Regions from separate parts of the Lysinibacillus sp. FSL M8-0337 genome, predicted to be linked through region 1. Evidence: riboswitches for the same ligand, from Rfam matches in the RefSeq annotation. Region 1 holds a riboswitch; each other region holds the start of a gene.

The links. A riboswitch is a leader RNA that binds a small molecule or an ion and turns the genes downstream of it on or off. The one in region 1 is predicted to bind thiamine pyrophosphate.
Region 2: it holds a riboswitch for thiamine pyrophosphate, as region 1 does, so the genes downstream of both, MKY08_RS10280 (ABC transporter substrate-binding protein) here and thiC (phosphomethylpyrimidine synthase ThiC) in region 1, are expected to answer to the same signal.
Region 3: it holds a riboswitch for thiamine pyrophosphate, as region 1 does, so the genes downstream of both, thiT (energy-coupled thiamine transporter ThiT) here and thiC (phosphomethylpyrimidine synthase ThiC) in region 1, are expected to answer to the same signal.
Region 4: it holds a riboswitch for thiamine pyrophosphate, as region 1 does, so the genes downstream of both, thiM (hydroxyethylthiazole kinase) here and thiC (phosphomethylpyrimidine synthase ThiC) in region 1, are expected to answer to the same signal.

What each region holds. Positions count from the first base shown of each region.
Region 1 covers NZ_CP151996.1:201,378-209,176, reverse strand. Annotated here, with positions in the region: gene MKY08_RS00955 (catalase) at 1-514, shown strand, start outside; gene MKY08_RS00950 (methyl-accepting chemotaxis protein) at 999-2,684, shown strand; gene thiC (phosphomethylpyrimidine synthase ThiC) at 2,788-4,566, opposite strand; TPP riboswitch at 4,716-4,830, opposite strand; gene MKY08_RS00940 (AEC family transporter) at 4,913-5,842, opposite strand; gene MKY08_RS00935 (methyl-accepting chemotaxis protein) at 6,052-7,799, opposite strand, start outside.
Region 2 covers NZ_CP151996.1:2,163,553-2,171,351, reverse strand. Annotated here, with positions in the region: gene MKY08_RS10295 (ABC transporter ATP-binding protein) at 1-203, opposite strand, end outside; gene MKY08_RS10290 (ABC transporter permease) at 178-951, opposite strand; gene MKY08_RS10285 (thiamine-binding protein) at 948-1,241, opposite strand; gene MKY08_RS10280 (ABC transporter substrate-binding protein) at 1,242-2,240, opposite strand; TPP riboswitch at 2,442-2,553, opposite strand; gene parC (DNA topoisomerase IV subunit A) at 2,705-5,137, opposite strand; gene parE (DNA topoisomerase IV subunit B) at 5,134-7,110, opposite strand; gene plsY (glycerol-3-phosphate 1-O-acyltransferase PlsY) at 7,766-7,799, shown strand, end outside.
Region 3 covers NZ_CP151996.1:3,916,300-3,924,098, reverse strand. Annotated here, with positions in the region: gene MKY08_RS19180 (exonuclease SbcCD subunit D) at 1-877, shown strand, start outside; gene MKY08_RS19175 (SMC family ATPase) at 874-3,954, shown strand; gene MKY08_RS19170 (hypothetical protein) at 4,058-4,180, opposite strand; gene MKY08_RS19165 (DUF4870 domain-containing protein) at 4,209-4,541, opposite strand; TPP riboswitch at 4,669-4,776, shown strand; gene thiT (energy-coupled thiamine transporter ThiT) at 4,902-5,462, shown strand; gene map (type I methionyl aminopeptidase) at 6,005-6,760, shown strand; gene MKY08_RS19150 (hypothetical protein) at 6,788-7,501, opposite strand; gene MKY08_RS19145 (polyphosphate kinase) at 7,708-7,799, shown strand, end outside.
Region 4 covers NZ_CP151996.1:3,380,000-3,387,798, forward strand. Annotated here, with positions in the region: gene MKY08_RS16360 (acyl--CoA ligase) at 99-1,685, opposite strand; TPP riboswitch at 1,880-1,977, shown strand; gene thiM (hydroxyethylthiazole kinase) at 2,069-2,824, shown strand; gene thiD (bifunctional hydroxymethylpyrimidine kinase/phosphomethylpyrimidine kinase) at 2,824-3,651, shown strand; gene thiE (thiamine phosphate synthase) at 3,638-4,267, shown strand; gene MKY08_RS16380 (alpha/beta-type small acid-soluble spore protein) at 4,375-4,581, opposite strand; gene thiI (tRNA uracil 4-sulfurtransferase ThiI) at 4,793-6,001, opposite strand; gene MKY08_RS16390 (cysteine desulfurase family protein) at 6,001-7,158, opposite strand; gene ezrA (septation ring formation regulator EzrA) at 7,473-7,799, opposite strand, start outside.

The DNA.
Region 1 (7,799 bases):
ACAAGCTCGTATTTTTGCATACGCAGATGCAGCTCGCTATCGCTTAGGCGTAAACCACCACAGTCTGCCTGTAAACGCACCAAAATGCCCATTCCGTTCATTCCACCGCGATGGCGCTATGCGTTTTGATGGCAATCTCGGTTCTACATTAAGCTATGAACCAAACAGCTATGGTGAATGGGAGCACAACTTAGACTATAAAGAGCCACCATTACGTATTGATGGTCATGCTGATATCCACGACTTCCGAGAAGATGACAATAACTACTTCGAACAACCAGGTAAATTATTCCGTCTGTTATCTGCGGAAGAGCAACAACGCTTATTCGAAAATACAGCAAATGATATGGCTTCAGTTGAAGAGTTCATCAAACGTCGCCACATCTTACACTGCTATTTAGCTGACCCTGCATATGGTGAGGGTGTAGCGAAAGCAATGGGTCTATCATTAGAAGGCATGGATCTCTCAAATCCGTATGTAAAAAAAGAAGTAAAACAAGTAGCAAACATCTAATATTCCCCTATATTGATATCCAATAAACTTGCTGTCATTGGCAAGTAGACAAAAGGTAGCGAGAATGCGCATTTCTCGATGCCTTTTGTCATTTTTACTTCGTTATTTTGCTAGTCCCAATAAGCTTTATAACTAGTAGCTACATTGGAAGACTATCGTACATATTTCAATCTTCCTTCGTTCTAAAGCTTTCGCATCTGTCACTTAGACTATCATTACCGTTTACTATTCAGTAGATTGGCGCAAGCTGCCTCAACTGACTTAAAGGTAACTCCCCCACTCACTGAAAAAATAATATGCAGTGGAATTCAATTTTTTATTGTTTCCTTTTACTATGTATATCTCTCATCGTCATATAGGTGTTCTTGTATACCATTTATATGAAAATTCCACAACTTTGTACTGTTCTTATTCCTAATGTCGCTAAAATTTTTTGGGCATTGATACGTGACAACTATTACAAAACTGGAATGGAGGAAAAAAGATGTCGATTCGAATGAAACTATATATTGGATTTAGTACAATCATTCTTTTATTACTAACTATTTCCTCAATCGCTTACTACCAACTGAATCACATTAATAATTTAAATAAAGACTTATTTGAAAACCGTGTTTATAAGCTTATTCAAGTCGATAAAATTGTCATTGCCTCTTCAATGCAGAGCAACTATCTTCGTTCATATATTCTTGAACCTAATGAAGCAACCATTAAAAACCTCGAGGAACAAGAAAAGGTGATTCAAGACAAGGTGGAAGAGCTAGATAGCTTATTCACTTCCGAAACGACACAAAAGCAAATGGAAGTTATTAAAGCCAATCAAGCGATTTTTGAAAAAGCAGCACTGGAGATTATTAATACATACAGTCCCGATAATTTACAACCTGCCATTGACATTCTTCGAACAAAAGCACGCCCTGCTGCTGCTGCAATTCAACAAGCCGCACATGAAATTGCATTTTACGAGGAAAGACAAGTACAGTTAGCACGTGCCGAGTCGTCAAAAGTAGAAACTATAAGCTCATTGATTATCTTAATTCTCGCTGCTTTTTCCACAAGTTTAGCCTTTCTCATCGCCTTCATTATGACAAGGATTATTACAAAGCCTGTCAATCGCCTAGCTAAGGCAGCAAATATCATTGCTACCGGTGATTTACGTCAAGAGGATGTGAAAGTAAAGACAAAAGATGAGATTCGAAAGTTAGCCGATTCATTTAATGTAATGAAAGCAAATTTGCGCTCTCTCATTGACAATATAGCGATAAATGTAGAACATACTACTACAAGTGCAGGAGAATTAGCCGCAAGCACTGACGACGTTACTTCTTCTTCAACTGATGTTGCTAAATGCATAGAAATAATGGCCCAAGGCGGTAGTCAGGCTGTCATGACAGGGCAAGAAACTGCTATGGCTATGGATGAAACTGCACGTGGAGTCCAACGCATCGCTGAAGCCACACAGATGCTTCATACGAAAGCACTTGATACACAAAGCGTTGCTACTAATGGTGAAAAGATGTTGCAAAAGACCGAAAATCAAATGATGGTTATACAACAATCTTCAGATAAGACAAATGCGCTTATTAAACAGCTAAGTACGCAATCGACTGAAATTGAAAATATAACGAAAGTCATTACTGAAATTACCGATCAGACCAACCTGCTGGCTTTGAATGCTGCCATCGAAGCAGTGCGTGCTGGCGAACATGGGCAAGGATTTGCCGTCGTTGCAGATGAAGTACGTAAATTAGCGGAGGAATCCAAAATATCAGCCAACCGAATCATTAACTTAATTAATGATATTCAGCAAAATACATTGGAAGTCGAAAAAGCGGTGAGCGTTACAGTACAAAATATTGATGAAGGTGTTTCTTACATTCAACATGCGCAAGACGCCTTTAATGGCATTATGGGTGCAATTGAAGATATGGCATCCGAAATAGAAGACGTTTCTGCTTCTACTCAACAAATTTCTGCAAGCACTGAAGAAGTTGCTGCATCTGTCAATGAGATGTCCGCGGTGGCAAAAAATGTGGCAGAACAATCCGAAACAATTGCAAGCGCAATTGAAGAACAAACATCCACCATCCAAGAAATGAACGCTGTTGTACAATCTTTAAACGATGGGGCTACCACCCTTCAAGAACATATAAATAAATTTAAAGTCTAAAAAGCTAAGACAAAAAAGTGTTAGATTGATTGCAGTCAATCTAACACTTTTTGCTAATATGGTGAATCAGATGTTGTCCACGGTTTATCGGTTATTTCTTTTGTTACTGATACAAGCGGCTACCAGCTTCTTTAAACTCTTGAGCCTTTTCCTTCATTCCTTGATGGATAGCTTCTGTCGTATTTAAATCTTTTTCTTTAGCATAGTTACGAATATCTTGAGAAATTCTCATACTGCAAAACTTAGGGCCACACATTGAGCAGAAATGGGCTGTTTTTGCTCCCTCTGCAGGTAATGTTTCATCGTGATATTCTACTGCTCGTTCTGGGTCTAGTGATAAGTTAAACTGATCGCGCCAGCGGAACTCAAATCGCGCTTTGGATAGCGCATCATCTCTTTGTTGTGCTCCAGGGTGCCCTTTCGCCAAATCAGCAGCATGTGCCGCAATTTTATAGGTAATGACCCCTACACGAACATCTTCTCGATTCGGTAAACCTAGGTGTTCTTTCGGTGTCACATAGCATAGCATCGCTGTGCCAAACCAGCCAATCATTGCTGCGCCAATGGCAGATGTAATATGGTCATAGCCTGGCGCGATATCTGTTGTAAGAGGCCCCAATGTGTAAAAAGGTGCTTCTTTGCAAACTTCCAATTGTTTGTCCATATTTTCCTTAATGAGATGCATCGGTACATGCCCAGGTCCCTCTACCATTACTTGTACATCGTGCTTCCATGCAATTTGTGTTAGCTCTCCTAACGTATCAAGCTCCGCAAACTGTGCTTCATCATTGGCATCTGCAATTGAGCCTGGGCGTAAACCATCCCCTAATGAAAAAGCAACATCATACATTTTCATAATTTCACAAATTTCTTCAAAATGGGTATATAAGAAGTTTTCTTGGTGATGGAACAGACACCATTGCGCCATAATCGAACCACCACGCGACACAATGCCCGTTACGCGATTAGCTGTGAGTGGTACATAACGAAGCAACACGCCTGCATGAATCGTAAAGTAATCCACCCCTTGTTCCGCTTGCTCGATCAACGTATCACGATACACTTCCCATGTTAAATCCTCCGCTACACCATTGACCTTTTCAAGTGCCTGATAAATCGGCACAGTTCCTACAGGTACAGCCGCATTACGAATAATCCATTCGCGGGTTGTATGAATATGCTTGCCAGTAGATAGATCCATTATATTATCTGCGCCCCATCGTGTAGCCCATGTCATTTTTTCAACTTCCTCTGCTATAGAGGAAGAAACAGCCGAATTACCAATATTGGCATTAATTTTGACATGAAAGTTTCGGCCAATAATCATCGGCTCTGCTTCTGGATGATTAATATTGGATGGCATAATGGCACGTCCTGCAGCAATTTCTGCACGTACAAATTCTGGTTCAACATGTTCACGAATCGCTACAAATTCCATTTCCGGGGTAATAATCCCTTGTCTTGCATAATGCAGTTGTGTCACGTTGCGACCTTTTTTTGCACGTAATGGTTTTCGGGAAAGCTCCGGAAAAACGTTTTCCTTCATACGAGGGTCGTCTGCTTTGCGGAAGCCATTATCCTCTGGTTTAATCGTCCGCCCTTCGTACTCCTCTACATCTCCACGTTCTTTTATCCACGCACTACGCAATGCAGGTAAACCTTTTGTAATATCCACTTTGTAAGTTGGGTCCGTATAAGGACCGCTCGTATCATAAACACGCACTGGTGCATTATCCTCTTCTCCAAAACTACCCGTTGTTGGGCTTAGCTGAATTTCACGCATCGGTACTAAAATATCTGGGCGTGTTCCTTCTACATATACTTTTTTACTTCCGTCAAAACTTGTCATAATGATAATGTTCTTTTCGCTAACTGTTGTCATATAGTATTCCGCTCCCTTTTCCATAAATGTTTAAAAAGGACCGAATCTAGCTCACGCCAATAGGTAGCATTACAAATAAAAAGCCGAATCCAAAAAAATTGGATCCGGCTGTACATGTAAGGTTTATTTATCGCAAAAAATTCAAGGAGTGCGATATTCATTAACTTTCCCACGCTGGTATGAGCCAGATCAGGTCCAAAGGGTCAAGAAACCTCTATGCGTTTCCCTCTCAGCCCGACTCATCGGACTCCCCTAGTTATAGCTATTAAGTTTGATGATAGTGTAACAGATTTTTCTAATAGATGGAAGTTATAATTAGATTTATCTTGCTATTATCCTCGAGTAATTACGTAAATAGCAGTTCTGCTAGATAAATGACAATTGTTACTGTAAGACAGCTAACAATTGTTGAAAAAAGGACCGTTTGCGCAGCAGTTGCCGACTCAACATCATATTCTAATGCCAAGCTTGAGCTATTACGTGAGGTCGGAAAAGCACTTGCAATGAAAAGTGACTGGGCGACAACACCATCTAAACCGAGGACAAAAATAATAAGCAATGCAACGGCTGGACCTACTACTAGACGTGTAATGCAGCTAACAAACACCGTTTTATTAAACATGGATTTGATTTCAAGCTGTGATAGTTGAGCACCCAGTGTAATAAGAGCTACGGCAATAAAGCCATCTGCTACGTGGTCAATAGGAATACGGATAAATTGTGGAATGCCAATATTAAAGAAATTCATTGCCACACCTATTATAAGGGCATGAATAATGGGCATTTTCAGGAAGTCCTTTATGATTGCCATCCCTGATTTAGTCGACGAGATTAAATTATATAAACCATATGTATAAGTCGTCATATTTTGAAAAATAACGAGAATCACTTGAATTGCAACCCCAATTGGCTGCGTTGCGAAAATCATTTGTGCTACTGGAATACCATAGTTGCCAGAGTTAATAAGGACAACACTATTTTTAAAAACTGCCGTCTCTGTTTTCGCTAGTCCAAGCCCCTTCGCTAAAAAATGACTAAGCACCATTTGACTGCCGATAAAGAGCACAATAAATAATGCCACTTCCCCTAGCACTGATAACTCCACACTTGTTTCATATAAATTCACAAATACAGCAGCTGGCATAAAACAATACGTAATAAGCTGAGATAATGCTTTCAAATTAAAAGAAAATTTCTTTTGTAAAAATGCACCAAGTACAAGCAACACTAAAATAGGGGCAACTATTTTAAAGAAAATCATACCGAGATACATCATGGAGGTGACCCCCTTTCATCTCTTTCTATAGTAAAACTGTTCACAACATGGGTCAATGCTCCGCCGCTAGTATAAGTTTACATAAAAAAAGGACTGTCCCTTGCTAGGACAGCTCTTTTTTTTGTTTGTAGGTTTTTGCTCTGCTTCGCGGGGAAACCTCCTTGCTTCGCGGGGAAATCTCCCTGCTTCGCGGGTATCTCCATCTCGCTTTATTTAGCAAGTTTAAATCGATTCACGACCTCTTGGAGTTCTTTAGAAATTTGGTTCATGTTGTTGATAGATTCTGCGACTTTTTCCATTTCTGCTTGTTGGTCTGCGGCTGATGCACTCACCTGTTCTGCTGAAGCAGCAGTTTCCTCTGAAACAGCGGAAATACTTTGAATCGCCGTAATGGCTTGGTCTTTTTGCTCCAACATTTGTGAAAGCTCTGACAGTAGTTCGTTAATTGCTGTTGCAATTGATTGAGATAGCTCGTTATTATCTTTAAAAGCTAACTCTGTATTTTGTACCGATTCATTTTGCGCTTGCATTAAGCTTGCATTGGAAGCAATAACGGATACCGTTTGCTTTGAATCTGCTAGGATGCTAGAGACCGTTTGTTTAATGACTTCTGTTTCGTTTTTAGACTGCTCTGCCAGTTTACGCACTTCCTCTGCTACTACTGCAAAGCCTTTCCCATGTTCTCCCGCTCGAGCAGCTTCTATACTTGCATTCAGTGCTAATAGATTCGTTTGCTCTGTTATTCCTTGAATAGATGCAATAATTTGATTGATATTGTTAATATTGCTAGACAAAGATTCCATTTGACGTTGGATACGTCCATTCATTTCATTCGTTTCCGCATTTCGGTCACGTAAACTTTCCACTTCTTTCATGCCCTGTTCTGTAGAAGTTTGTGTTTTGATTGACAGCTCGTCCATTTGCTTTGACAGCCTTGTAATGGCGTCAATTTGGTCAGATAAGTCAATCATTCGATAATTCGTTTCTTCTGTATCCTCTGATTGTTTTGATGCACCTTGCGCTATTTCGTTAATTGCGACAGATACTTCCTGACTTGATGCTACAATTTCATTAAAGGCTTCATGAACATGGTCCGATGATTGATTGAGCAATGTTGAAGAATTTAATACCGTATGTATGGCATCATTCGTCTTATCCAGCATATTATTATAAGCTAATGCAACAGCGCCAATTTCATCGGATTTTATAAATTTATCATCTATCTTTTTCGTTAAATCGCCTTCTGCTGCTGTTTCAATAGATGTACGTAAAACCTTTAAAGGCTTCAACTGCTTATATATAAACATTGCACTAGCAGCGGCCATTAAAATTACCATAATAATTGCTGATACAATCGTGAAAACAAGGATTTTATTATACGTTTCTAATATTTTGGAATTAGGTAAAACTAATTGCACTGACCATACCTCATCAATATTTTCTAACATCATTGGAGCAAAAGCATTAAATGATTTTTCCCCAAGCTGCTTAGAGTCTACATAAAGACTGTCCGGTTTTCCTTCATCCATAGATTGTCTAATGCTTGCCCAATCAACTGCATCCTGCATATTCGTCCCATCTAGCTTTTCATTAATACTATTGACTGTTAACATACCTTGATCTGTAATAATGCCTGCATAACCACCATCAGGCTGAATAGAGTCAGCTAACTCCTTTAAAAAGTCGATAGATAAGTCTGCCGTTAACACGCCAAAATATGTACCTGAAGCGTTATACAGTGGCACAGAAATAGTCGTCATCGAGATAGTTTTACCGTTCACATTATAATCATATGGCTCTGTTAATACAGCACGCCCTTCTCCTTTTGGAATCCGATACCAAGCATCTTCGGCTTTCGGATCGTCAATTCCTTCTATAGGGTCTGTATTGATTTGGTTGCCATCTTTAGTTAGATAAGGGATAAAGCGATTTTTCACATCAATTAATGCCGTATCAG
Region 2 (7,799 bases), 2.0 Mb from region 1:
TTTCGTTGAATATTGTCTCCATCTAACAAAATAGCGCCGTGATCGACAGGCGTTATTCCTCCTATCAATTGAAAGAGTGTGCTTTTGCCGCTACCTGAAGGGCCAATAATTGCCACAAATTCACCTTCCTGTACTGTAAAGGATAAATTATACACCACTTCAAGCGAGCCAAAAGACTTAGATATGTCTTGAATGTTCAGCATGTGCGCCCCTCCCCTTTACAACAAGCTTTTCTACAAAACGAATCACACTAAATAACAATAAACTTAATAAGACAATCGCAAATATCGCTACAAAGACGCGATCCGTTCGAAACGATGATTGTGCGAGCGTCATATAAACACCAATTCCCTTTTTTGCACCAAGCCATTCTGCTATGACCGCTCCCATCACACTGTAGGTCGCCGCAATCTTAATACCGGAAAAGATGGATGGATAAGCATAAGGCCATTCTAATTTCCAAAATGTTTGCCCTTTCGTAGCACCAATCATTGCAAAATAATGTTTGAGCTCAGCAGAGGTTTGCCTAAACCCATCCATCGCCGCGATAACGATTGGAAAGAAGCAAACGAGACAAATAATAATCAGCTTGGGTAATAGGCCGAAGCCAAACCAAATAATTAATAATGGCGCTAAAACGAGCACTGGCACATTTTGAGACACAATGAGAATAGGATAAACAAACGCTCTTATTGTTGATGAGCGATGTAAAAATACCGCAACGCTTAAGCCACAAATCACACCAATCGCAAGTCCTAGTAATGCTAGTTGAATCGTGGCCCAAACATGGGGACTAAACGTTGAAAACGATTCAATACCTTCAATCATAATGGCACTTGGCGCTGGCAATAGCCAATGAGGGATATCAGCTATTCGTATAATAAGTTCCCATATGAATAAGAGGAAGGCGATAAAAATAATCGACCTTCCTTTCATAATTACCTGTTTCACCCTCGATATTTCTCCGTCAATGTCCCCATCGTAATGCCGGCTGGCTGATATAAAATTTTCACTTGTGTAATAACATTGATAGCGCCTAAGTCAATCATCTTTTTATTCATCTGTTCTATAATTTGTAACAAAGTGGATAATTCACCCTCCATTGTTGTTTCCAGTGGATGCACCTCATAGTGCACACCAGAAGCATCAATCACAGCAATCGCCGCATCCACAAATGGGATCACATCCTCATATTTTTCTGTTTTAGGTATGATTTGTACACTAATTAATGAATTCGCCATTTATTTCGCTCCTTTCTTTGGTAAGAAATCGTTAGTAAATGCTTGTTGTGCATTAAAGTCGCCTTCTAAAACGTTATTCTTTGTCATCCAGTCCGCATAGTTTTCCCAAACTGCTAACTTTTGTTCTCCCCATTGCGCCGCATCGTCTTGATATTTACCCGCTAACCATTCCTGACTTTTATGCACAAGCTCTTTATCCAAATCAGGTACTGCTTCAAGTAAAATATCAGCCGCTTCACTTGGATGCGCTATCGCATATTCATAGCCTTTTGTAGTTGCCGCAACAAATGCCTTTACGACATCAGGATTATCCTTTATCATCTTTTCATTCGTTGCCAATACAGGTGTATAATAATCGAGCTGCTCACTATAGTCGGTTAAATACTGCATATTTAACTTTTCCCCACGAAGCTCTGCCTCAATACCTGTCCAAGCATAATAAATCCACGCAAAGTCAATATCCTTTTGCATCATTGTGAAAAAGTCGATATCTCCCGCATTGACGATATCTAATTTATTGATATCAGCATTGTCTGCTTTCATCAATGACTGTAAAACCGCTTGTTCCACTGGAGCACCCCAGCCACCATAGGTTTTTCCTTCATAATCTTTTGGTGATGTAATGCCTTTTGAAGCAAGTGATGCAAAGCCTGAAGTATTATGCTGAATAATTGCCGCAATCGAAACAAGCGGCACACCTTGTACACGAGCTTGCGTAATGCCTTCTTGGATGCTTACACCAAACTCTGCTTTCCCAGACGCCACAAGCTGATCAGCACCTGCATCACCTGGTAAAATAATCTCTACGTCTAAGCCTTGCTCTTTAAAATAGCCAAGCTTTTGCGCCACATAAAGCCCCGTATGATTCGTATTAGGTGTCCAGTCCAGTACAACGGATACTTTCTTCTCTGAACTGGCTTCCTCTTTTTTGTCCCCTTTTTCGCTACACCCAACTAATGTCAATAGTGCAGCAACCATAATGAATAACCATTTTTTCATGCTATATCCTCCTAGCAAGTAATTTGAAAGTGTTCATGATTGAATGTTTCACCAGAAGAAAAGCGTATGCTGTTTTAATCCATTTGCAGGCCATTCTAATTGTTTTCTATATGCTTATAGGTAAATGGATCATCCTTAAACAAAAAACGCCTAGGAATTATCCCAGGCGTTTGCAAACGGTATCAAAAAATAGTGTACGAATATTTTTGAATAGATGTTCCCTACGCTGGTACGAGCCAAATCAGGTTCAAAGGGTCAGCATCTGAACGGACGCAATCTCAGCTGGCAACTTCCAGCCCCCCTACATTCTTAACTTATGAACTTTTCGTTGATTATTATACCCCTATGTATCTTCAAATGACAAGCTCGTATTTTTTAATCCCCCTTACTTTGATAATTTATTTTCCCATGGAGCCGCTGGATGAAAAAAAGCCCAGTTCTATAAAAGAACATGGGCTAATGAATTATTCCTCTTCTTTTTTCATTTTCATTACATGAGAAATGGAACCATCTGTAGCAATATCTATTTTAAAGGAACCATTCGAATGACGATCTGCGCGCGTTAAACCTTTGACATCAATGATTTCTTGCACACCTTTTTCTGTTTCAACAATGACTTGTTCCTCATCGCTTGCCTTTACTACCGCAACTACACGATGTGGATTGGCTTTTAATTCAGTTAACACTTTTAAACCACGTTTTGCTCTACTTGCCATATCGACTTCAGCGACATTCATCTTCTTCACAGCGCCTCGTTGGGTAACAATCACAACATACTCTGTATCAGACGGCTTTAATATTGTTACACCAGCAAGTACTTCCCCATCTTTTAACGTAATGCCTTTCACGCCACCCGTTTTAACACCTGTGACAGGAAGCTCTTCAATTGGGAAGCGGATAGCGTAGGCTGTATCGGTAATCAATAACAACTCTGCCTCGTCTGATACAATATCCGCCATTATCATTTCATCACCTGATTTAACATTCATCGTCTTAATCGGCTTCGAATAACGTGTCACTGCATAATCTGGCAGTGGCGAGCGTTTAATTTGACCTTCCTTTGTAGCGGTTAAAATATAGGTGTTTGGCTGTTCAAAGGAATCAAAACCATAGACTGCAAGAATCGTTTCATCTTCCCCTGTTGGCACAATACTTGAGATATGCTGTCCAAGATCTTTCCAACGAATATCTGGCAATTCATGTACAGGCTGATAAATATAATTCCCACGATTGGTGAACAACAATAGATGATGCTGGGTATTTAACGTTGCCTCATACAGTAAATAATCGGAGTCTTTCATGGCAAAATCTTGTCCATTAGATGCGGCATGCGAACGTGTAGATGTGCGCTTAATATAACCATCCTTCGTCACTGTGACCACCACATCTTCACTCGGAACAAGCACGTCTAACGTAATTTTAATTTCTTCAATCTCTTGTTCGATTTTCGAACGGCGCGGTTCAGAAAAACGTTTCTTTATATCAAGTAATTCTTGTTTAATGACACGAACAAGTTTCGCTCCACTATGCAAAATACCTTCTAGCTTCGCAATCAATGCATTTAACTCATCTTGTTCACGACGTAGCTCTGTAATATCCGTATTCGTTAAACGGTATAATTGTAAGCTCACAATCGCCTCAGATTGTACTTCAGTAAAGTCAAATTTCACCTGTAAATTTGTTTTTGCGTCGCGCTTATCATTCGATGAACGAATTGTTGCAATTACTTCATCTAAAATCGACAGCGCTTTAATCAAGCCATCAACAATATGAGAACGGTCTTTAGCCTTTTGTAAATCATAAATGGAGCGGTTTGTCACCACTTCTTTTTGATGGGCTATGTACGCATCAAGTAGCAGCGGCAATGTCATCATCGTTGGACGACGATTATGGATCGCAATCATATTAAAGTTATAGGCTACTTGCAAATCAGTAGTTTTAAATAAGTAATTTAAAATGCCCTGTGCTGGCACGTCTTTTTTCAACTCAATCACGACACGTAAACCCGTACGATCGGATTCATCTCGAATTTCCGCAATGCCTTCCAGTCGTTTATCGACGCGTTGTTCATCAATTTTCTTTACAAGATTCGCCTTATTTACATCATACGGTAATTCCGTTATAACGATTTGTTCTTTCCCGCCTTTTAATGGTTCTATGGCTGCTTGAGCACGAACAATAATTTTACCGCGTCCTGTTTCATAAGCCTTTTTAATACCATCGACACCTTGAATAATCCCTCCTGTTGGGAAGTCAGGGCCTTTAATCACCGTCATAAGCTCATCGACAGTAGCATTCGGTTGATCTAAACGCATTAAAACGGCATCTAACACCTCATCAAGTGCATGTGGAGGAATATCTGTGGCATAACCGGCGGATATCCCTGTCGACCCGTTGACAAGTAAATTCGGGAAGCGAGCAGGCAATACCGTTGGCTCCATATCTTGATCATCAAAATTCGGTACAAATTCCACTGTCTTTTTACCGATATCACGTAGCATTTCAGCTGCAATTGCTGACAATCTTGCTTCTGTATAACGCATCGCAGCAGGTGGATCTCCATCAACAGAACCATTATTTCCGTGCATTTCTATCAGCATATGGCGCGCTTTCCAATCTTGACTCATTCGCACCATCGCTTCATATACCGAACTATCACCATGTGGATGGTAGTTACCGATTACATTTCCGACAGTTTTGGCAGACTTACGGAACGGTTTATCATTCGTATTGCCTTCCGTATACATTGCAAATAAAATACGTCGCTGTACAGGTTTAAGACCGTCGCGCGCATCTGGCAACGCTCGGTCTTGAATAATATATTTACTATAACGACCAAACCGGTCGCCCATTACTTCTTCTAATGGTAAATCTTGAAACTTTTCCGTACTACTCATGCTTGGTCCTCCTCTTGTTGGATGAATTCATTGTCTAAAATATTCGAATCATCCTCCATGCCGAAGTTAACATTTGCTTCGATCCATTTACGGCGCGGTTCTACCTTATCGCCCATTAACGTTGTCACGCGACGCTCAGCACGTGCTCCATCCTCAATCGTGACACGAATTAACGTACGTGTCTCTGGGTTCATCGTTGTATCCCATAGTTGGTCAGCATTCATCTCACCAAGTCCTTTATAACGTTGTAGGATATAGCCTTTCCCCACTTTTTTAATGGCTTTTTGTAAATCATTTTCGGTCCAAGCATATTCAATGACCTCTTTTTTCCCTACACCCTTAGATACTTTATAAAGTGGTGGCAACGCAATAAATACTTTGCCAGCCTCAATTAATGGGCGCATATAACGATAGAAGAATGTTAATAGTAGCACCTGAATATGTGCGCCATCCGTATCAGCATCGGTCATAATGACCACTTTATCGTAGGCTGAATCTTCTACTGAGAACTCCGCTCCGACTCCAGCACCAATAGCATGAATAATCGTGGAAATTTCCTCATTTTTCATAATATCTTGGAGCTTCGCTTTTTCGGTATTAATGACTTTACCGCGCAATGGTAAAATCGCCTGAAACGTACGATCTCGCCCTTGTTTCGCTGAACCGCCAGCAGAATCACCTTCGACTAAATATAATTCGTTTTTCGCAGCATTACGAGATTGTGCAGGTGTTAGCTTTCCTGAAAGAATCGTACTTCCTTTTTTACTTTTCTTCCCGTTACGAGCATCTTCGCGTGCTTTTCGCGCCGCTTCACGTACTTGTTGAGCACGAATCGCTTTTCGAACAAGCGATGCAGACAATTCCGCATTTTCTTCTAGCACATATAAAATTTGCTCAGAGACAACGCTATCGACTGCCGAACGCGCTTCACTTGTACCGAGCTTTCCTTTCGTTTGCCCTTCAAATTGTAATAAATGTTCAGGAATACGGACAGAAACGATTGCCGCTAAACCTTCGCGAATATCTGTCCCTTCTAGATTTTTATCTTTATCTTTTAGTAAGCCTATTTTCCGTGCATATTCATTGAAAACTCGTGTCAAGGCAGCTTTTGCACCGGTTTCATGTGTACCACCATCACGTGTACGGACGTTATTTACAAACGATAAGATCGTTTCTGAATAACCATCGTTGAATTGGAAGGCAAATTCAACTTCGATATCGTCTTGCTCGCCCTCTACATATTTGACAGGATGAAGGACATCTTTTTCCTCATTCAAATACGCAACGAAAGCTTCAATGCCGTTTTCGTAAAAGAAAACATCACCTTTGCCTTCCTCGCGTTGATCAATTAACTCAATTTTTAATCCTTTTAATAAAAATGCAGACTCACGTAAACGTTCTGCAAGTGTATCATAATTGAATTTAGTGACGGAGAAGATTGTGTCATCTGGTAGGAAATGGACAAGTGTTCCTGTTTGCTTTGTCTGACCAATTTCTTCTAGAGTCGTCACAGGATGTCCGCCGTTTTCAAAACGCTGTTTATATTTTTTCCCATCGCGATGAATCGTCACTTCTAAAAATGTCGATAAGGCATTAACAACGGACGAGCCAACACCGTGTAAGCCGCCACTCGTTTTATAGCCGCCTTGTCCAAATTTACCACCTGCATGTAAAACTGTGAAAATAATTTCAGGGGTAGGTTTGCCCATTTTATGCATACCCGTTGGCATTCCACGTCCAAAATCTCGAACGCTTAAACTTTGATCTTTATGAATTGTGACAATGATATGAGAACCAAAGCCAGCAAGTGCTTCATCCACCGCATTATCTACGATTTCATATACAAGGTGATGAAGTCCTCTGCCATCTGTGGAACCGATATACATGCCGGGTCGCTTTCGCACCGCTTCTAATCCTTCTAATACTTGAATTGCGTCATCATTATAGACGCTAGGTGACTGTTTATTCGCCAAAAGATTCCCCTCCAAAAAACAAACGCATGTTCTGATTACGTTCTCATCCTAATAATAATAGCATTTCCTGTCAATAGCTAGTGACAGATATATATAATTTTTAATTTCGCTACAACGTAATTGCTTCTATGAACTATGTTTAGAGGCCAATCAAGGGTAGGCTACTGTCATGAATGTCAGCAAATATTATAAGCTTACTGCCTTGACTACCAAACAAAATCCACAACAACTGTAGGAGGCGCTATCTTCACTAAAGTGAGCATTGAACGCCTTCTAATTACTGAACACTCCAGCATACCAAAAACATCAGTGGTAGGCTTTTTTGTTGAGTGATGATTTTTAATAGCTTCACAAGAGAAATTACAGATAGACTTCTATTCTACCAAAGGAATGTGTGATTGACAAAATTGCCATTTTACCTATATTTTAAGAAAGCGCTTAGGTATTAATACAATACTAGTTCCGAATAACCGTACATAAGCTATTATAAGCCTGTGACTTTTGAAATCATAAAGTACTATTTCCTTTTGTATTGAATTCAAGGCTCATGATGAAATCTCCTTCATATCATTGTAGATTAAAGAGAAAAAGTGTAAAATACTTGTTACAAACTATTAGTACCAAGTGTTATTATTTGGATGAAAGGAGTCCACCTATGTTAAACGGACTTATTATTTTATGTGCCTATC
Region 3 (7,799 bases), 840 kb from region 1:
TAGTCGTTTAATGCGGGATAGTGGGTTACATATCGTAGGGCAATTCACAAAAGAACATTCACCAATCGTCCTAACAGATGAATTCGGTGAGGTGCATTTTCACCTAGTGCCATATGCAGAACCAGCCTCCGTACGCACGATTTTAGAAGATGATACGATTCAGTCACATCAAGATGCAATGCAAAAAATCATCGCCCATATTAAGCAAACGATGGATACAACAAAGCGTCATATTTTTATTGGACATGCTTTTGTGACGAAATATGGCTTTGAAGAAGAAAATACAAGTGATTCGGAACGACCGCTATCCATCGGTGGGTCAGATTGCGTGGACGCTGCCTTATTTGAACATTTCAACTATACGGCACTCGGCCATTTGCATAAAGCCCACTTTGTACTGAATAACACAATTCGCTATGCAGGTTCACCGTTGAAATATTCGTTGTCGGAACATTTACATGAGAAAGGCTTTTTAATTGTAGAGCTAGATGCTAATGGACATGTAGAGGTGAACAAACGCAAGCTTGTGCCAAGACGTGATCTACGAGTGGTAGAAGGCTTCATGGATGATTTATTAAAACTACCACCATGTGATGATTATGTCTTTGTGCGTTTAACAGACACGACACCTGTAGCCTCACCGATGGAGCGAATCCGTACCGTTTTTCCACATGCAATGCATATTGAACGTAAAGCATCACGAATACAAGTAGCCCAAGAAATACAAGCTGTTGAAACGGAAAAAGTAGAGGATATTGACTTGTTTCGTGGATTTTATGCAGACGTTTTGGGCGATCAACCTGATCCAGAAACCGAGCGCTTGTTTTTAGAAATGCTACAAGAATTATTAGATGAGGAACGGGAGGCAGTTCGATGAAACCACTCAAGTTAACGATTACTGCTTTCGGTCCATATAAACATACAGAAGTGATTGACTTCCAACAGCTTGGAGAGTACCGTTTATTTGCTATTTCAGGCAAAACAGGCGCTGGGAAAACGACGATTTTTGATGCGATTTGTTATGCGCTGTATGGTGCAGGAAGCGGTGAAGATCGTCAGGATACAGCTATGCTTCGGAGCGGCTTTGCTGCGGATGATGTTTACACCGCAGTAGAATTGGTTTTTGAAATGCGCGGTAAAGTGTATCACATTTTACGCCAGCCGGGTCATATTAAAGCAAAAAATAAAAGTGTCACAGGAAGAAAAGTTGAATTAGCAGAAATAAAAGATGGTAAATTTGACTTTAGTATAGTGGAGAAGCAGCAAACAAATGAAGTAGATAAAAAACTGCTTGAAATTATAGGGCTAACAAAAGATCAGTTTAGTCAAATTGTGATGTTGCCCCAAGGGGAATTTCGCAAATTATTAACTTCTGATTCCTCCAATAAAGAAGTCATTTTACGTAAAATTTTTAAAACAGATCGTTTTAGCGCAATGACTAAAAAACTAGATATCAAAAGGAAAGAAGCCGAAAAGGATGTCGAGCGTGCCCAGCAATTGAAAGAACATTTACTTGGACAAATTGCAGGTGCATTACCACAGCGGTCATCAACATTATTTACTTGTATTAGCAATAATACGGATAATATGCACCAACTAAAAAATGCCCTTGAAGAAGAGCAATTCTTTTATAATGCTAGTATCCAAACGGAACAGTTACGCTATGAAGAAGCCTATGCGCATCATCAAAAAGAACAAGAATATTACAGTATGGCAAAAGCTCTGAACGAGCAGTTCGAGCAACAGGAGCAACGACAAGCCCGTTTGCAAATGCTGTTACAACAACAACATTTATATACAGCCAAGGAACAGGAAATACAATTAGCTGAACAAGCGGAGCGTCTTCTTACTTTTGAACAACAGTGTGTAGAATTACGGACAGAGCAAAATCATAAGGAACAACTTTATCAGCAAGCTACAATAAATCATCAAAACGCTTTGGCACAACTAGCAATAGCCCAGCAATTATTTTCAGAGGAAGAAGCGAAAGAACCAGCGCGTCAGCAAATATTGCAACAAGAAATGCAGCTATTAGCGCTGTTACCGAAGTTTGAGGCATTTGAGCATAATCAGCAACAACTAGAAATAACGCAACAACTTGTTGAAAATGCTAAACGTGCAGTAGCAGATAATCTAAACATTTTAGAAAAAGAGCAAACCCAACTTCAAGAGTTAACAACTACCATTGAGCAATATGAAAAACAAATGGAGCCCTATGCAGGTTATTTAGAACAACTTCCTAAGCTTAAAGAACAAGTGACATTATTAGCTCAATTGGAAAAATATGAGCAAGCGAGTGAGCTAGCTGAGCAAGCACTTCAAAGGGCGCAACAGCTCTTTCAAGAAAGTAACAAAGCACTACAGACTAAGGAACAACAATGGATTACCAGTCAGGCAAGTATTTTAGCAGCCAAGTTAAAGGATGGCGATGCTTGTCCAGTTTGTGGCAGTACAACACACCACTTAACACATAGTGAGCCACTAGCGGTCGTGGATGAAGTGGAGCTGGAAACAATCCGCGCGACAGCTCATGCAAATGAGAGAAATTATTATGAAAAAGAAGCGACAGTCAAAACAACAAAACAATTGCTTCAAGAGGTGGCTGAACAGGTAGAAGCTAGCCATATATCACTAGCTGATCGAGTAGAACTTACAACTTCATTACAATTCATTGAGCAACAAGTTACTGTCTTAAAAATCGTTAACGATCAACTATCTATCGCACGGACTAAGCTAAAAGAGCAACTGGCAAGAAATGAACAATTGCAACACAAACAAGTCCAGTTAGAGCACTATTTTGCTGAGCAGTCGAAAGAATTAATTAAACAGCAAGCAATTGTGGAAGAACAACAAAAATACATTCCTGAACATGTAAAGTCATTGCAACAATTAAAGCAAACAATGGAAGATATAAAATCGCAAAAGAATGCATTACAAGCAGCATGGAATGCAAGTCAGCATAATCTACAAGCAACAAAAGAAGCGTCACATAAGGCAGCTATAGCAGAAGAACTGGCGAAAAAAGCATATGAGGAATTGCAAAACAAACTGAATGAAAAACGAGAACAATTTGTCACAAACATGAACAATGTTGGTTTTACAACATATGAAGCATATGCGGCGGCAAAGCGAAGTATTGTACAAATCGAGGAATTACGTAAAGCGTGCCGTGATTACGCTTTACAACAGCATTCTTTACAGCAACAAATCTTAGATGGAGCACAACATCTTGAAGGAAAAGAGAAGCAAAATTTAACGATATTAGAAGACAAGCTTGAGATGCTGCGAGCTACATCTGAAGAGGCATTTAAAATATTACAACAGACGAAAAATTATGCAACTGCATGTGCTGACTTTATTGTTAAAGTTGATGAAACAGCGAGGGAAATACGGATACTCGAAAAAGAAGCAGGTCGTGTAAAAGAACTTTACACCGTGTTGAATGGGCAAAATCCAAAAAAACTGTCATTTGAGCGTTACATTCAAATCAATTATTTAGATAAGATTACAGCAGCAGCCAATCTTCGTTTATTCCATTTATCAAATGGACAGTTTGAATTGCGGCGCTCTGATCGCTTGGAGAAGCATGCCAAGCAAAGTGGGTTAGGGTTAGATGTGTATGATGCTTATACGGACCAATTAAGAGATGTAAAAACATTATCTGGTGGGGAGAAGTTTAATGCGTCATTAAGTCTTGCATTAGGTATGGCAGATGTTATTCAAAGCTTCCAAGGGAATATTCAAATTGAAACGATGTTTATCGACGAGGGCTTTGGCTCTTTAGATGAGGAAGCGTTAAATAAAGCAATTGATACGTTAATTGATTTACAAGATTCAGGAAGAATGATTGGTGTTATTTCACATGTCGCCGAGTTAAAAGCCGCAATGCCAGCTGTTTTACATGTTGAAAAAACGTTAAGTGGGCATAGTACAACGCACTTTGAAGTAAAGTAGTGCCAGTCACCCAAACAATTCTAAATAAAAACCCACTTGCACTCTATGGTGTAAGTGGGTTTTGTGTGCCAGTCACTCAAACAATTAAAAGAAGTCATTGCGCTTATTTTCTACGTGTTGATACGTAGGGTGTTGTCCCTTTTTTTGCAGCAACTACTTTTTTGACAATAGGAATGACAATAGGTGCAAATTTTATAGCGGTTTTCACTACTTTGGATACTTTCATGAATATGACATCTCCTTCGTACTAAATTTTAACGTATAACTCGTACAGCTTGCACAATATTCCAAATAACAATACCTAATGATACGAGTAAATAAATTGCAAATGAAGCAAACCAAATGATAATAAATGTATTCCCATTTGAAGAAGGATCAAACGTGTTCAATGACATTGTAGAAAATATAAAGATAGAAAAGAAAATGATACCCAAGACTAACGGAATTAAGTGAGAAATAAGTGCCCGAATGGAATGTCTTTTGACTTCACTATCTTTTGAAACAAAGTAAACGATTAATGGAACGACAAATGGTGCAATAAAAATACTGAGATAACTAAACGCAGATAAAACTTTTTGATTCTCCATAATTGTTCCTCCCTTTTTAATATTTACGCATAGAAAGCGTAAAAGTTTCAAAAAAAATAATTGAGGAAAAGGTTGTAATCGCAAAGGTGGTTGCGTACAATGAGTGTGTTCAATAAAAATGAGATGTAACGACCACAAGGGGAGCTGATGATGTCAGCTGAGACTGGGCACGTAATGCCTTTACTCTTTGAACCTGTAAGTTAACACTTGCGTAGGGATGTGGATAGAAACCGACACTTTTACGATGTGAGGCTCTGTCCTGGCATCGTTTTTTTATGCCGGATTGAGATGCATATCCAAATAATTGTTTTCTATTCCTGCTCTTGTATCCTACATCGGAACAAAGGAGAGAATAATAGTATGGACAAAAAAAGATTACTCATGCTGGTGGAGATTGCAATTTTCGCAGCGGTAGGACTTGTGCTCGATCAAGTTTCCTTTAAAGTATGGGCACAAGGCGGCTCGGTAAGCTTAGTCATGATACCAATAATTTTAATGGCGTTTCGTTGGGGGTTCTTGTCAGGGCTTACAACAGGTCTATTGATTGGTGTGATGCAAACAATGTTTGGTGCTTATATTGTGCACTGGCTTCAAGGATTACTAGATTACGGGGTAGCCTTTACTGTAGTAGGTTTAGCGGCAATCGTTCGTGAACCTGTATTAAAAGCCGCAACAGCACTCAACAAAAAGAAAATGGCTCTGTACATAGTGATTGGTACGGTGCTAGCTGGTTTTTTACGCTATCTTGCACACACAATTGCAGGTGCAGTATTCTTTGCGGAGTATGCGGGCGATCAAAATGCATGGATTTATTCAATTATCTATAATGGAACATATATGTTACCAGCAACTATTTTAACCGCTATTGTCGGTGTTCTATTATTTACAGCGGCGCCACAATTAATGCAACGAAAATTATAAATGAATGGAAATGAGGCTTGGACATAACTAAAAAAATTTAAGAAACAGACGAAAGGTGTTCATAATTTTTTGCTATATGGAGAACTTAGCTATTCTTGCTTTTGCAATAAAAAAAATTAGAAGTGTTCACTAGTTGTTGGTAGCGAAGACGGTGACTCCTGCTCAGAACAGCACACAATGTAAGACACGGGCATTCCGCGCGTTAGCGAGGGTTGCGGCTTACGGTGTGCCCGCGGAAAGCAACGCCGTAGCGGACAACAACGGAATAGCAAAAAAGTGTTAGATTGATTGCAGTCAATCTAACACTTTTTCTCTTTTGTCTCAGCCACATTTTTTTATAATGAGAACTACCGTTTTAACTGTAGATAGCGCGTTAGAGAAAGGCGGTTTTAAGGTCTAAAGACTGTTAAAATCGTCTGTTTTTTCTATGAGGAGCACTATTGAAATCCTATTGGCATAGAATAATTAAAGCTTTTGGCGTTATGCACATAAAAAGTTATGTTATATTAAAGAGTAGATATTAGATGAAAGGGACGTTAAAAATGATTGTAAAAACCCAAGAAGAAATTGAAGCCTTTAAAAAAATTGGTCGCATTTGTGCGGAAATTCGTGAGGCGATGAAAGCAGCTACAAAACCTGGTGTGACAACACTTGAATTAGATGAAATTGCAGGACGCATGTTTGCTGAAGCAGGAGCTATTTCAGGTCCTAAGGGAGAGTATGATTTCCCAGGTTACACTTGTATTAGTGTCAATGAAGAAGTTGCCCATGGTATCCCAGGACAACGTATTATTAAAGAGGGGGATATTGTTAATATTGATGTATCCGGCTCTTTAAATGGTTACTTTGCAGATACAGGTATTTCTTTTGTAGTAGGGGAAGGTTATGAGGATAAAGAAAAACTTTGTCGCGTAGCAAAAAGCGCGTTTGATCGTGCAATGACAAAAGTAAAAGCTGGTTCGAAATTAAACCAAATTGGGAAAGCGGTAGAGCGTGAGGCTTATGCCAATGACTTAACAGTTATTATGAACTTAACGGGTCATGGATTAGGTCGTTCATTACATGATGAGCCAAACCACATTTTAAACTATTACGATGCGTGGGATTCAACAATTATGAAAGAGGGCATGGTGTTAGCTGTGGAGCCGTTTATTTCAGCAAAAGCAGAGCATATCGTTGAAGCTGGCGATGGCTGGACATTTATTACGCCTGACAAATCTTTAGTTGCCCAAATTGAGCATTCGATTATTGTAACAAAAGACAAACCAATCATTTTAACTTCATTAGATGAGCAATAAGACGAAATAAAAAACCTGCTTACCGATTTATTTTTGGTAAGCAGGTTTTTTTTTGACGAATAGAATACCAACAACAAGCACACCACATAAAAATAAGGCTGCGGTCGTCACAAGCAACTCGTCAAGATGATTATGAAATGCAATGCCAATGAATGCCCAGATAAAAACGCTAGGATAGACAATATCAAAATGATGATAACGTATATGTAAGGCGATTACGACACCAATTGTCAGTAAAATAACTGCCCAAAGTGGATTGCTAAGACCGAAGCCATTCCATTCATATGAAGTTAACGTAAAACTCGTATTTGTCATCAATAAAAATGTAGACCAAGCAAAGTAAAGTGAAATCGGTAGGCGGCCAGATAATGCATTATTGGAATGTGAGTACGTATTGTAAAGGAAAAATAAGTATAGTACTAACATTACTGTACAGATGAAAAATACTATGAATAATTCATAATGCCAAAATAAAATAGAAATCGCTTGTAATATACATACATTGCTAAAGAGAACAGTCTGTTTTATAGTTGTCTTTTTAAAATTCATAACTAACCAATAAGCGAGCAAAATGTAAATGACTATCCATATCATATAACTAATATTAATAGGTGCAAACATTACGGGAAAACGATTTGAGATTTCTAACGAAGATTGACCATTTATTTTTATAAAATAGGATGAAAAGGTTAGGATGAGTGAGACAATATACGTTATTGTCATTAAAATAAACTTAGGCAAGGTTTCCTCTCCCTTCGTGTTAAATTGTATAGGGAAAAGACAAATAAGTATAGGACTGTCACAGAATATCTATTTTATTATAGCGGAAAATCCTTACAATGTATCAAGTGAATTTGTTGAAATTATCTACAATTTACCATTTGGATATGCATCCAAATACTTCTTTAGTACAATAGAAATATCCAATTTGAAGGAGTGGAATTTTAATGACTCAAAATCTAAAAAATCTTGACCTATCGATTGAACTAGATAAAAAAATGTATAAAAAGAAATTAAAAGTACTTCAATATGAAATGTT
Region 4 (7,799 bases), 1.4 Mb from region 1:
TGAATTTGCCATAAACAAAATAGGGAGAGTACAAAAAAATCAAAAGTTCATCATAAAGCATGAACTTTGATTTTTCGACATTATTTCCTAGGAAATAATTATTGGTGTGTGTAATGGGCTTTTTCTTGTTGTCGTAATTCGACACGTCGGATTTTTCCAGATGCAGTCTTTGGTAATGCTTCAACAAATTCAATTGCCCGTGGATATTTATAGGGTGCTGTCATCAGCTTCACATGGTTTTGTAGCTTTTGAATAAGCGTATCATCACCTGTCACTCCTTCACGCAAGACGATAAAGGCTTTCACTATATTTCCTCTTACTTCATCAGGGCTTGCCACAACAGCAGCTTCTTTGACAGTAGGGTGCTTCATTAAGGCATCTTCCACTTCAAATGGCCCAATTGTATAGCCTGACGAAATAATGACATCATCACCACGTCCCTCAAACCAAAAATAGCCATCTGCATCTTTATATGCTCGGTCACCGGTAATATACCAATCTCCACGGAATTGCATGCTAGTGCGTTCTGGGTCTTTGAAATACTTTTTAAACAGTGCAGGTGTTTGACGATGGACAGCAATATCTCCAACAACGCCATCCGCAACAGGATTTCCAAAATCATCAATAATTTCGACTGTATTGCCTGGTGTCGGTTTACCCATAGAGCCAACGCGAGCATCCATGCCAACCAGTGTCCCAACAAGCAATGTATTTTCTGTTTGGCCATAGCCATCACGCACTTGAATATTAAAAGTTTTTGAAAACACTTTAACGACTTCACTATTTAACGGTTCACCCGCTGATACAGCTTGACGGATGGCACTTAAATTATAGTCCTGTAAATTGTTAAGTGTGGCCATAAAGCGATATTCTGTTGGGGTACAACATAACACATTCACTTTAAATTTTTCTAGCAATGACAAGTAAGTAGAAGCATCAAATTTTCCTTTATAGACAAATGCTGTTGCTCCGCTACCTAACGTTGCTAGGAACGGACTCCAAATCCACTTTTGCCAACCAGGTGCAGCAGTAGCCCAAACTATATCATTTTCTTGTACGCCTAACCAATTCGGTGCTGTCGTACGTAAATGCGCATAACCCCAGCTATGTGTATGAACAGCTGCCTTAGGATTCCCTGTTGTTCCACTTGTATAAGCTAAAAAGGCATTATCTGTACTTTTTGTCGGTGTAGGGTTTAGATAATTTGTAGGATGCTCCTTCATTTTTTCAAGCAATGGTTGCCATGGTGCATGTGCGTGACCAATAACGAATTGCATAATCCCTTTTAAATTTGTTACGTCGTCAAATTGCTCAATATATGGCTCATAGGCGATAATACCTTTGGCATTGGCATGTGTAATACGATATTCAATATCCTTTGTACGTAACATTTCAGAGCTAGGGATAATAGTTAAACCCGCTTTCAGTGCCGCAATGTAAACAATATAAGCTTCGACAGATCTTGGAACCATCACTAATAGCACATCGCCCTTCGTTAATCCCTGCGAAGTAAATACATGGGCAGCCTGATTCGCCTTTTCCAGTAAATTTGCGTATGTAATATATTGAATTTCTTCGTTGTCATTATAAACAATTAATGCATTTTTAGATGGATCTTGAGCGTACTTTTCAATTTCCTCCACAATGTTATACCATTCTGGTGCAATTAAATCCTGTCTTTTCATCATAACTTCCTCCTTAATACTAGGTTCATTATAAAACTCATTTTTTACGATTTTCAATGGAAGGACCCTATTTTAAAAAAGTCATGACAATTATCATGGTTTAGTATATGGCATCAGTCACTGCTTTCCAAATAATGATAAAATGCTATTGAATACTACGAAAAGGTATGTTACATTTTGGTCAACTAAAATTTTCATGATTGCAGGGGGACTCTAGTGAGTTGAGAAGGTAAAACCTGACCCTTTGAACCTGTTAGTTAATACTGACGTAGGGAGCAATACACATCTTATTATTGATGAAAAGCTCTTTTTACGTGTGCCTTGTGCCCGAACGAAAAGAGCTTTTTTTGCATGCTTACGTCCACCAAAAGAGGAGGACTACAATGATTTTTCAAACGATTCGTAAAAAACAACCGTTGATTCACTGCATAACCAATTATGTAGTGGCAAATTTTCAAGCAAATGGCTTACTAGCCATTGGTGCATCACCGGTAATGGCGGATGATCCGCAGGAAGTCGAAGAAATGGTATCCATCGCATCAGCGTTATTGGTAAATATAGGAACGCTTACTACACGCACAAAAGAGTCGATGTTACTTGCAGGAAAAAAAGCGAATGCCCTTGGTGTACCAGTAATTTTGGACCCAGTAGCCGCTGGCGCTACAGCATACCGCAAACAAACGGTACTACAGTTATTAGACACAATTCATTTTGCTGTTATCCGCTGTAATGTTGGCGAACTTGCCGCGATTGCTAATGTACAATGGCAACAAAAAGGCGTTGATAGTGGTACTGGTTCCATTTCTGTTGAGGATAAAGCAAAAGAAATAGCAAAAAAATATAATTGCATCGTGATTGTAACGGGTGAAAAAGATTTCATAACCGATGGGAACCTTGCGCAATGGATTGTTGGTGGTCATACTCGAATGACAGAAGTGACAGGTACTGGCTGTTTATTAAGTGCCATTTGTTGTGCTGCTTATATTGCGGGTAATGAGCCTTTTTCCCAATTATGTGATACATTAACGAGCTATAAAAAAATTGCTGAAAATGCTCATTCAGCTGCTCCTTATAATGGAGATTTCGCAGTAGCTGTCTTAAATGAATTGCATCGTTTATCTCAGGATGGTGATAGTTAATGCACATTGTTACAACAATAGCGGGCTCTGATAGCGGTGGCGGTGCAGGTATCCAAGCGGATTTAAAAACATTTCAAGAATTAGATGTATTCGGAACGTCCGTAATTACAGCTTTAACTGCCCAAAACACACAAGGTGTCATGGATGTGCTACCAATTGAACAAGCCTTTATAAATAAACAATTTCATGCTCTCTTAGAGGATTTTCCAATTAGTGCCATTAAGACTGGCATGCTTTTTTCCTCTGATATTATTCGTACAATTGCGCTAGCTATGACGAATTTAACCATCCCTCTTATTGTTGATCCTGTCATGATTGCAAAGGGCGGTGAAACTTTATTACAACAAGAGGCTGTTGAGGCATTAAGAAACAATTTATTACCACTTGCCACGATTGTAACGCCGAATATACCAGAAGCTGAAACATTAACTGCAAGAAAAATCGAAACCGTGTCTGACATTCGACTTGCGGCGCAATCGTTATTACAGCTAGGTGTTCAATGCGTGATTATCAAAGGTGGTCATCTAGCGAACGAAGATTTTGCTGTAGATTATGTGTTTTTTAAAGATGGCAAATCATTCTCAATGCAGACTAGTCGAATTGCGACGAAAAATACACACGGGACAGGGTGTACATTTTCTGCCGCATTAACAGCTTTTATCGGCCGTCAAATGCCGATAGAGCAAGCCATTATTGAGGCTAAGAAATTCATTCAATTAGCCATTACTCATAACTTATCAATTGGTCATGGCAATGGACCAACCAATCATTTTGCTTACCAAAAATTCAAAGAAAGTTGCGAGGTGATCATAGGTGAAACGCAGTGATTTGCAGCTTTATTTTATAATGGGCACAGCGAATGCCAAAATCAAACAACCATTAGCAATACTAGAGGAAGCATTGCAAGCTGGCATTACGATGTTCCAATTCCGAGAAAAAGGAATAGATGCACTGACAAATGAAGATTATGAACATTTTGCCCGTCAATGCCAAAAACGATGTCGTCACTACAATGTTCCATTTATCGTAAATGATGATATTGAGCTTGCTTTAAAACTCAAGGCAGACGGTATTCATATTGGACAAGATGATTTTCCCATCTCATTAGTACGAGAAAAAATTGGTGCGGAAATAATACTTGGTGTTTCGGTTCATACAGCGGATGAATTACACATCGCTATAGAAAATGGAGCAGATTATGTAGGTATTGGTCCCATTTTTGCTACCACTTCTAAAAATGATGCCAAAGCGCCAAGTGGTACTGAATTTTTACAACAAGCACGTCGTCATTATCCCGAGTTGCCGATTGTAGCAATTGGTGGCATTAACTGTCAGAATGCAGAAACAGTATTCAAAGCTGGTGCAGACGGTGTAGCAGTTATTTCCGCTATTTGTGATAGTCATAATATTCACCAAACCGTAGAGACCTTTAAATCGTATTGATTGAATTATTCGAGTTACGCAGTCATAAAAAAAGTAAAAATAAACAAACTAAAACCAGTGCCTTTTACGGTCACTGGTTTTAAGTTCAATAAATGCGTTTTCTGCAATTATTGTTTTGGCATACCTTTTAATTGAGATTCTGCCATTTGTACAAGACGTTTAGTGATTTCACCACCAACGGAACCGTTAGCACGAGCTGATGCGTCAGCTCCTAATTGAACACCAAATTCTTGTGCAATTTCGTATTTCATTTGATCAAGTGCTTGTTGTACACCAGGTACTGCAAGCTTGTTTGAACTGTTGTTGTTTGTCATGTCTCTCACCTCCTTGTGAATATAGAATGTGCGATATTCGATTTTTAATACGAAAATTTTATAGGTAAAATGTAACTCTAAAGGAAAAAGACTAGAAAACATAAAAAAACCGTCCCAAATTACAAATTTGAGACGGTTTCCTTCTTATTATAATGTCGTTATTGGTCTTTATAAGAAAAGAACATTTTTTTAGTTTAAATCCATAAATTTTTTATAAAAGATCTGCAAATTTATCTGTAGGCTGTTCTTTTTTCGGGAAAATGTACACTTCACGGTTTTTCACAGCACGTTCGATTAGTTCATCAAAATCAGAAAAGCTTTCATAATGCTCTACTTTTTCAAGCTTTGGCTTTGTTTTCGGACTAGCTGGGGTAAAAATTGTACAGCAATCCTCAAATGGCTGAATTGACGTTTCATATGTGCCGATTTTTTCAGCAATATCAATAATTTCTAATTTATCATTAGAAATAAGCGGACGTAAAATTGGTGTATTCGTTACAGCATTAATCGCAGTTAAACTTTCTAGCGTCTGGCTTGCTACTTGTCCAAGACTTTCACCTGTAACAATGGCAAGTGCATTAATTTCCTCACGCACTTTATCTGCAACCTTTAACATCATGCGACGTGTCGTTGTCATTGACACATTGGACGGCACTTTGTCTTTAATAAGGACTTGGATTTCTGTAAACGGAATAACATGCAGGCGAATACTTGCACCAAATTTTGTTAGTTCATTTGCAAGCACTTTTACTTTTTCCAATGAATTTTGACTTGTATATGGTGGGCTAAAGAAATGAATTGCTTCTAAACGTACACCACGTTTCATCATTAAATACCCAGCAACAGGACTATCAATACCGCCTGACAGCATTAATAATGATTTGCCGTTTGAGCCAACTGGCATACCACCTGCGCCTGGAATCACTTGCGCCATCATATAGGTAGAATCGTGGCGCACCTCTACTCGTAATTCTACATCTGGATGTTTCACTTTTACTGATAAGTTTTGATATTGCGGTAAAACATACCCACCAATTTCACGCTGAATGCTGTGAGAATCTAATGGGAATGTTTTATCTGTACGTTTCACTTCAACTTTAAATGTTAGCTGTTGATCTTTAAATGTATCCATAATCGTAATCGCAAGTTGTTTCATGGCATCCATATCTTTTTCACAGGCAGCAACTGGGCTAAATGATTGAATCCCAAAAATTTTCGGTAAGCCTGCTAATAAAACATTCATTTGTGCCTCATCTTCAATGGCAATAAACATTCGGTCGCGTTCTGTGCGAATGTGTAAATGGCCTAAATCTGCAAATGCATAGCGAATATTTTCACGTAAACGACGGATAAAATCCATTTTATTACGTCCTTTTGTCGATAGTTCGCCATAACGAATTAAAATTTCTTTCCAAATCATCATAATCGTTCTCCTTTAAGTTCCTTCAATACTGTATTGATAACTTGTATTAATTGTGCTATATCGTCTGATGTTACATGTGCACCAAAACTAATACGAATAACACCTTTTTTAAAATGTTCATCAATATTTAAGGCTTCGACAACATGGCTTGTCTTTGTTTGTTTGGAAGAACAAGCACTGGAAGTCGAAACAATCACGCCATGTTTTTGCAAAGCATTGATAAGTACCTCACCTTTTATATCACGTACACTAAACGATAAAATATGAGCTGCACACGCTGGAGTAGAGATGATATGCACCATATCACCAAAATGTGCTAACGCTGTACGTAGTTGCTGTTGCCAATTACGGTAGTTGTTAGAACGGTCTTTCATTGTTTCGACTGCCATACGAGCCGCTTTTGCCAATGCTACCGCTTGAGGTACAGCTACTGTGCCACTACGTAAGCCGAATTCCTGTCCACCACCTAAAGCATAAGGTTGCCATTGCATTTGCTTACGAAAAGCTAAAACACCCGAACCTTTAAATCCGTGTATTTTATGTCCAGAAATCGTAATACAATCTGGCCCATCTTCCCCTTTAAACGTTAATGGCAGTTTTCCAAAGCTTTGAACTGCATCCACATGAAATGCCGCTCTACTTTCTGAATGGACGATAGCAGCCGCTTCAAAAATAGGTTGAATTGCGCCCATTTCATTATTGACATGCATCATGCTAACCAATATCGTATCTTTACGTATTTTAGCTCTTAACTCATCTAATGAAATAACGCCTTGTTTATTGACACGTAAATAGTCTATTTCAAAGCCTTCCTTTTCAAGCTGTTTGACTGACTCTAACACAGAAAGATGCTCAATTTCCGTTGTTAAAACATGTTTCCCTTTATGCGTATTAGCGCGTGCTAAACCTAAAATAGCTGTATTATTCGATTCGGTTCCACCTGAAGTAAATAGCACATTTTTTGCTTCAGTCTTCAAAATATCTGCTACTTGCTCCCGTGCACGCATTAATAATGCATTTGATTCTACACCCATGGCATGGATTGATGCAGGATTTGCATAATATTGCTCATTTACTGCCATAAATGTTTGCATCACTTCTTGATAAGGCTTTGTTGTAGCACTATTATCAAGATAAATTGTATTAACTTTCATTATTTTTCACACACTTTCAAAACGTTGATTTAACGGTATTTATCATAACGCAATCTGTCGCGATTGACTACTAATTATTCTAATTTCATCATTTTAAGTCCGCTTAGCATAGCTTATATGCTGTGAATTTTAGATGCTTTCACACTACAAAAATAGATTTTGGTAAACATTTATTCAGCATGAAATCCCCAAAATTGAAGAAAAATTTATTAAATAAAAATACGGTCATAAAAAATAGCTGCCTAAAAAGGTCATTTCACTTTTTAGGCAGCTATTTCACTTGTTATTGTATATTTGTTACTGTTGCAAAGCGTTTATGACTTTGTAAACGCTTCTTCGGCAACAATGGCCTCAATGCGTTTCAAAGCACCTGGCTCCATTTCCTCTACTGCAGTCCCTGCTTCTTCTAAAGCCTTTGCATAACGGAATTGATGAAATGCCTCTTCTGCTTCTTTTAAACGAGCATTTAACTTTGGATTTGTTGCACGGTGGCGATTGCCATATTGAATAATACGTTCGATAAGCATGACGTTTTCAATCAATTCATGTGCTTTCGCGTGAACATCTTCAACACAAAGTGTCGCTGCATTTAAGTTATTATGGACAGTTCCCATATTGAGCGGTACTTCTTGTAGACTTTG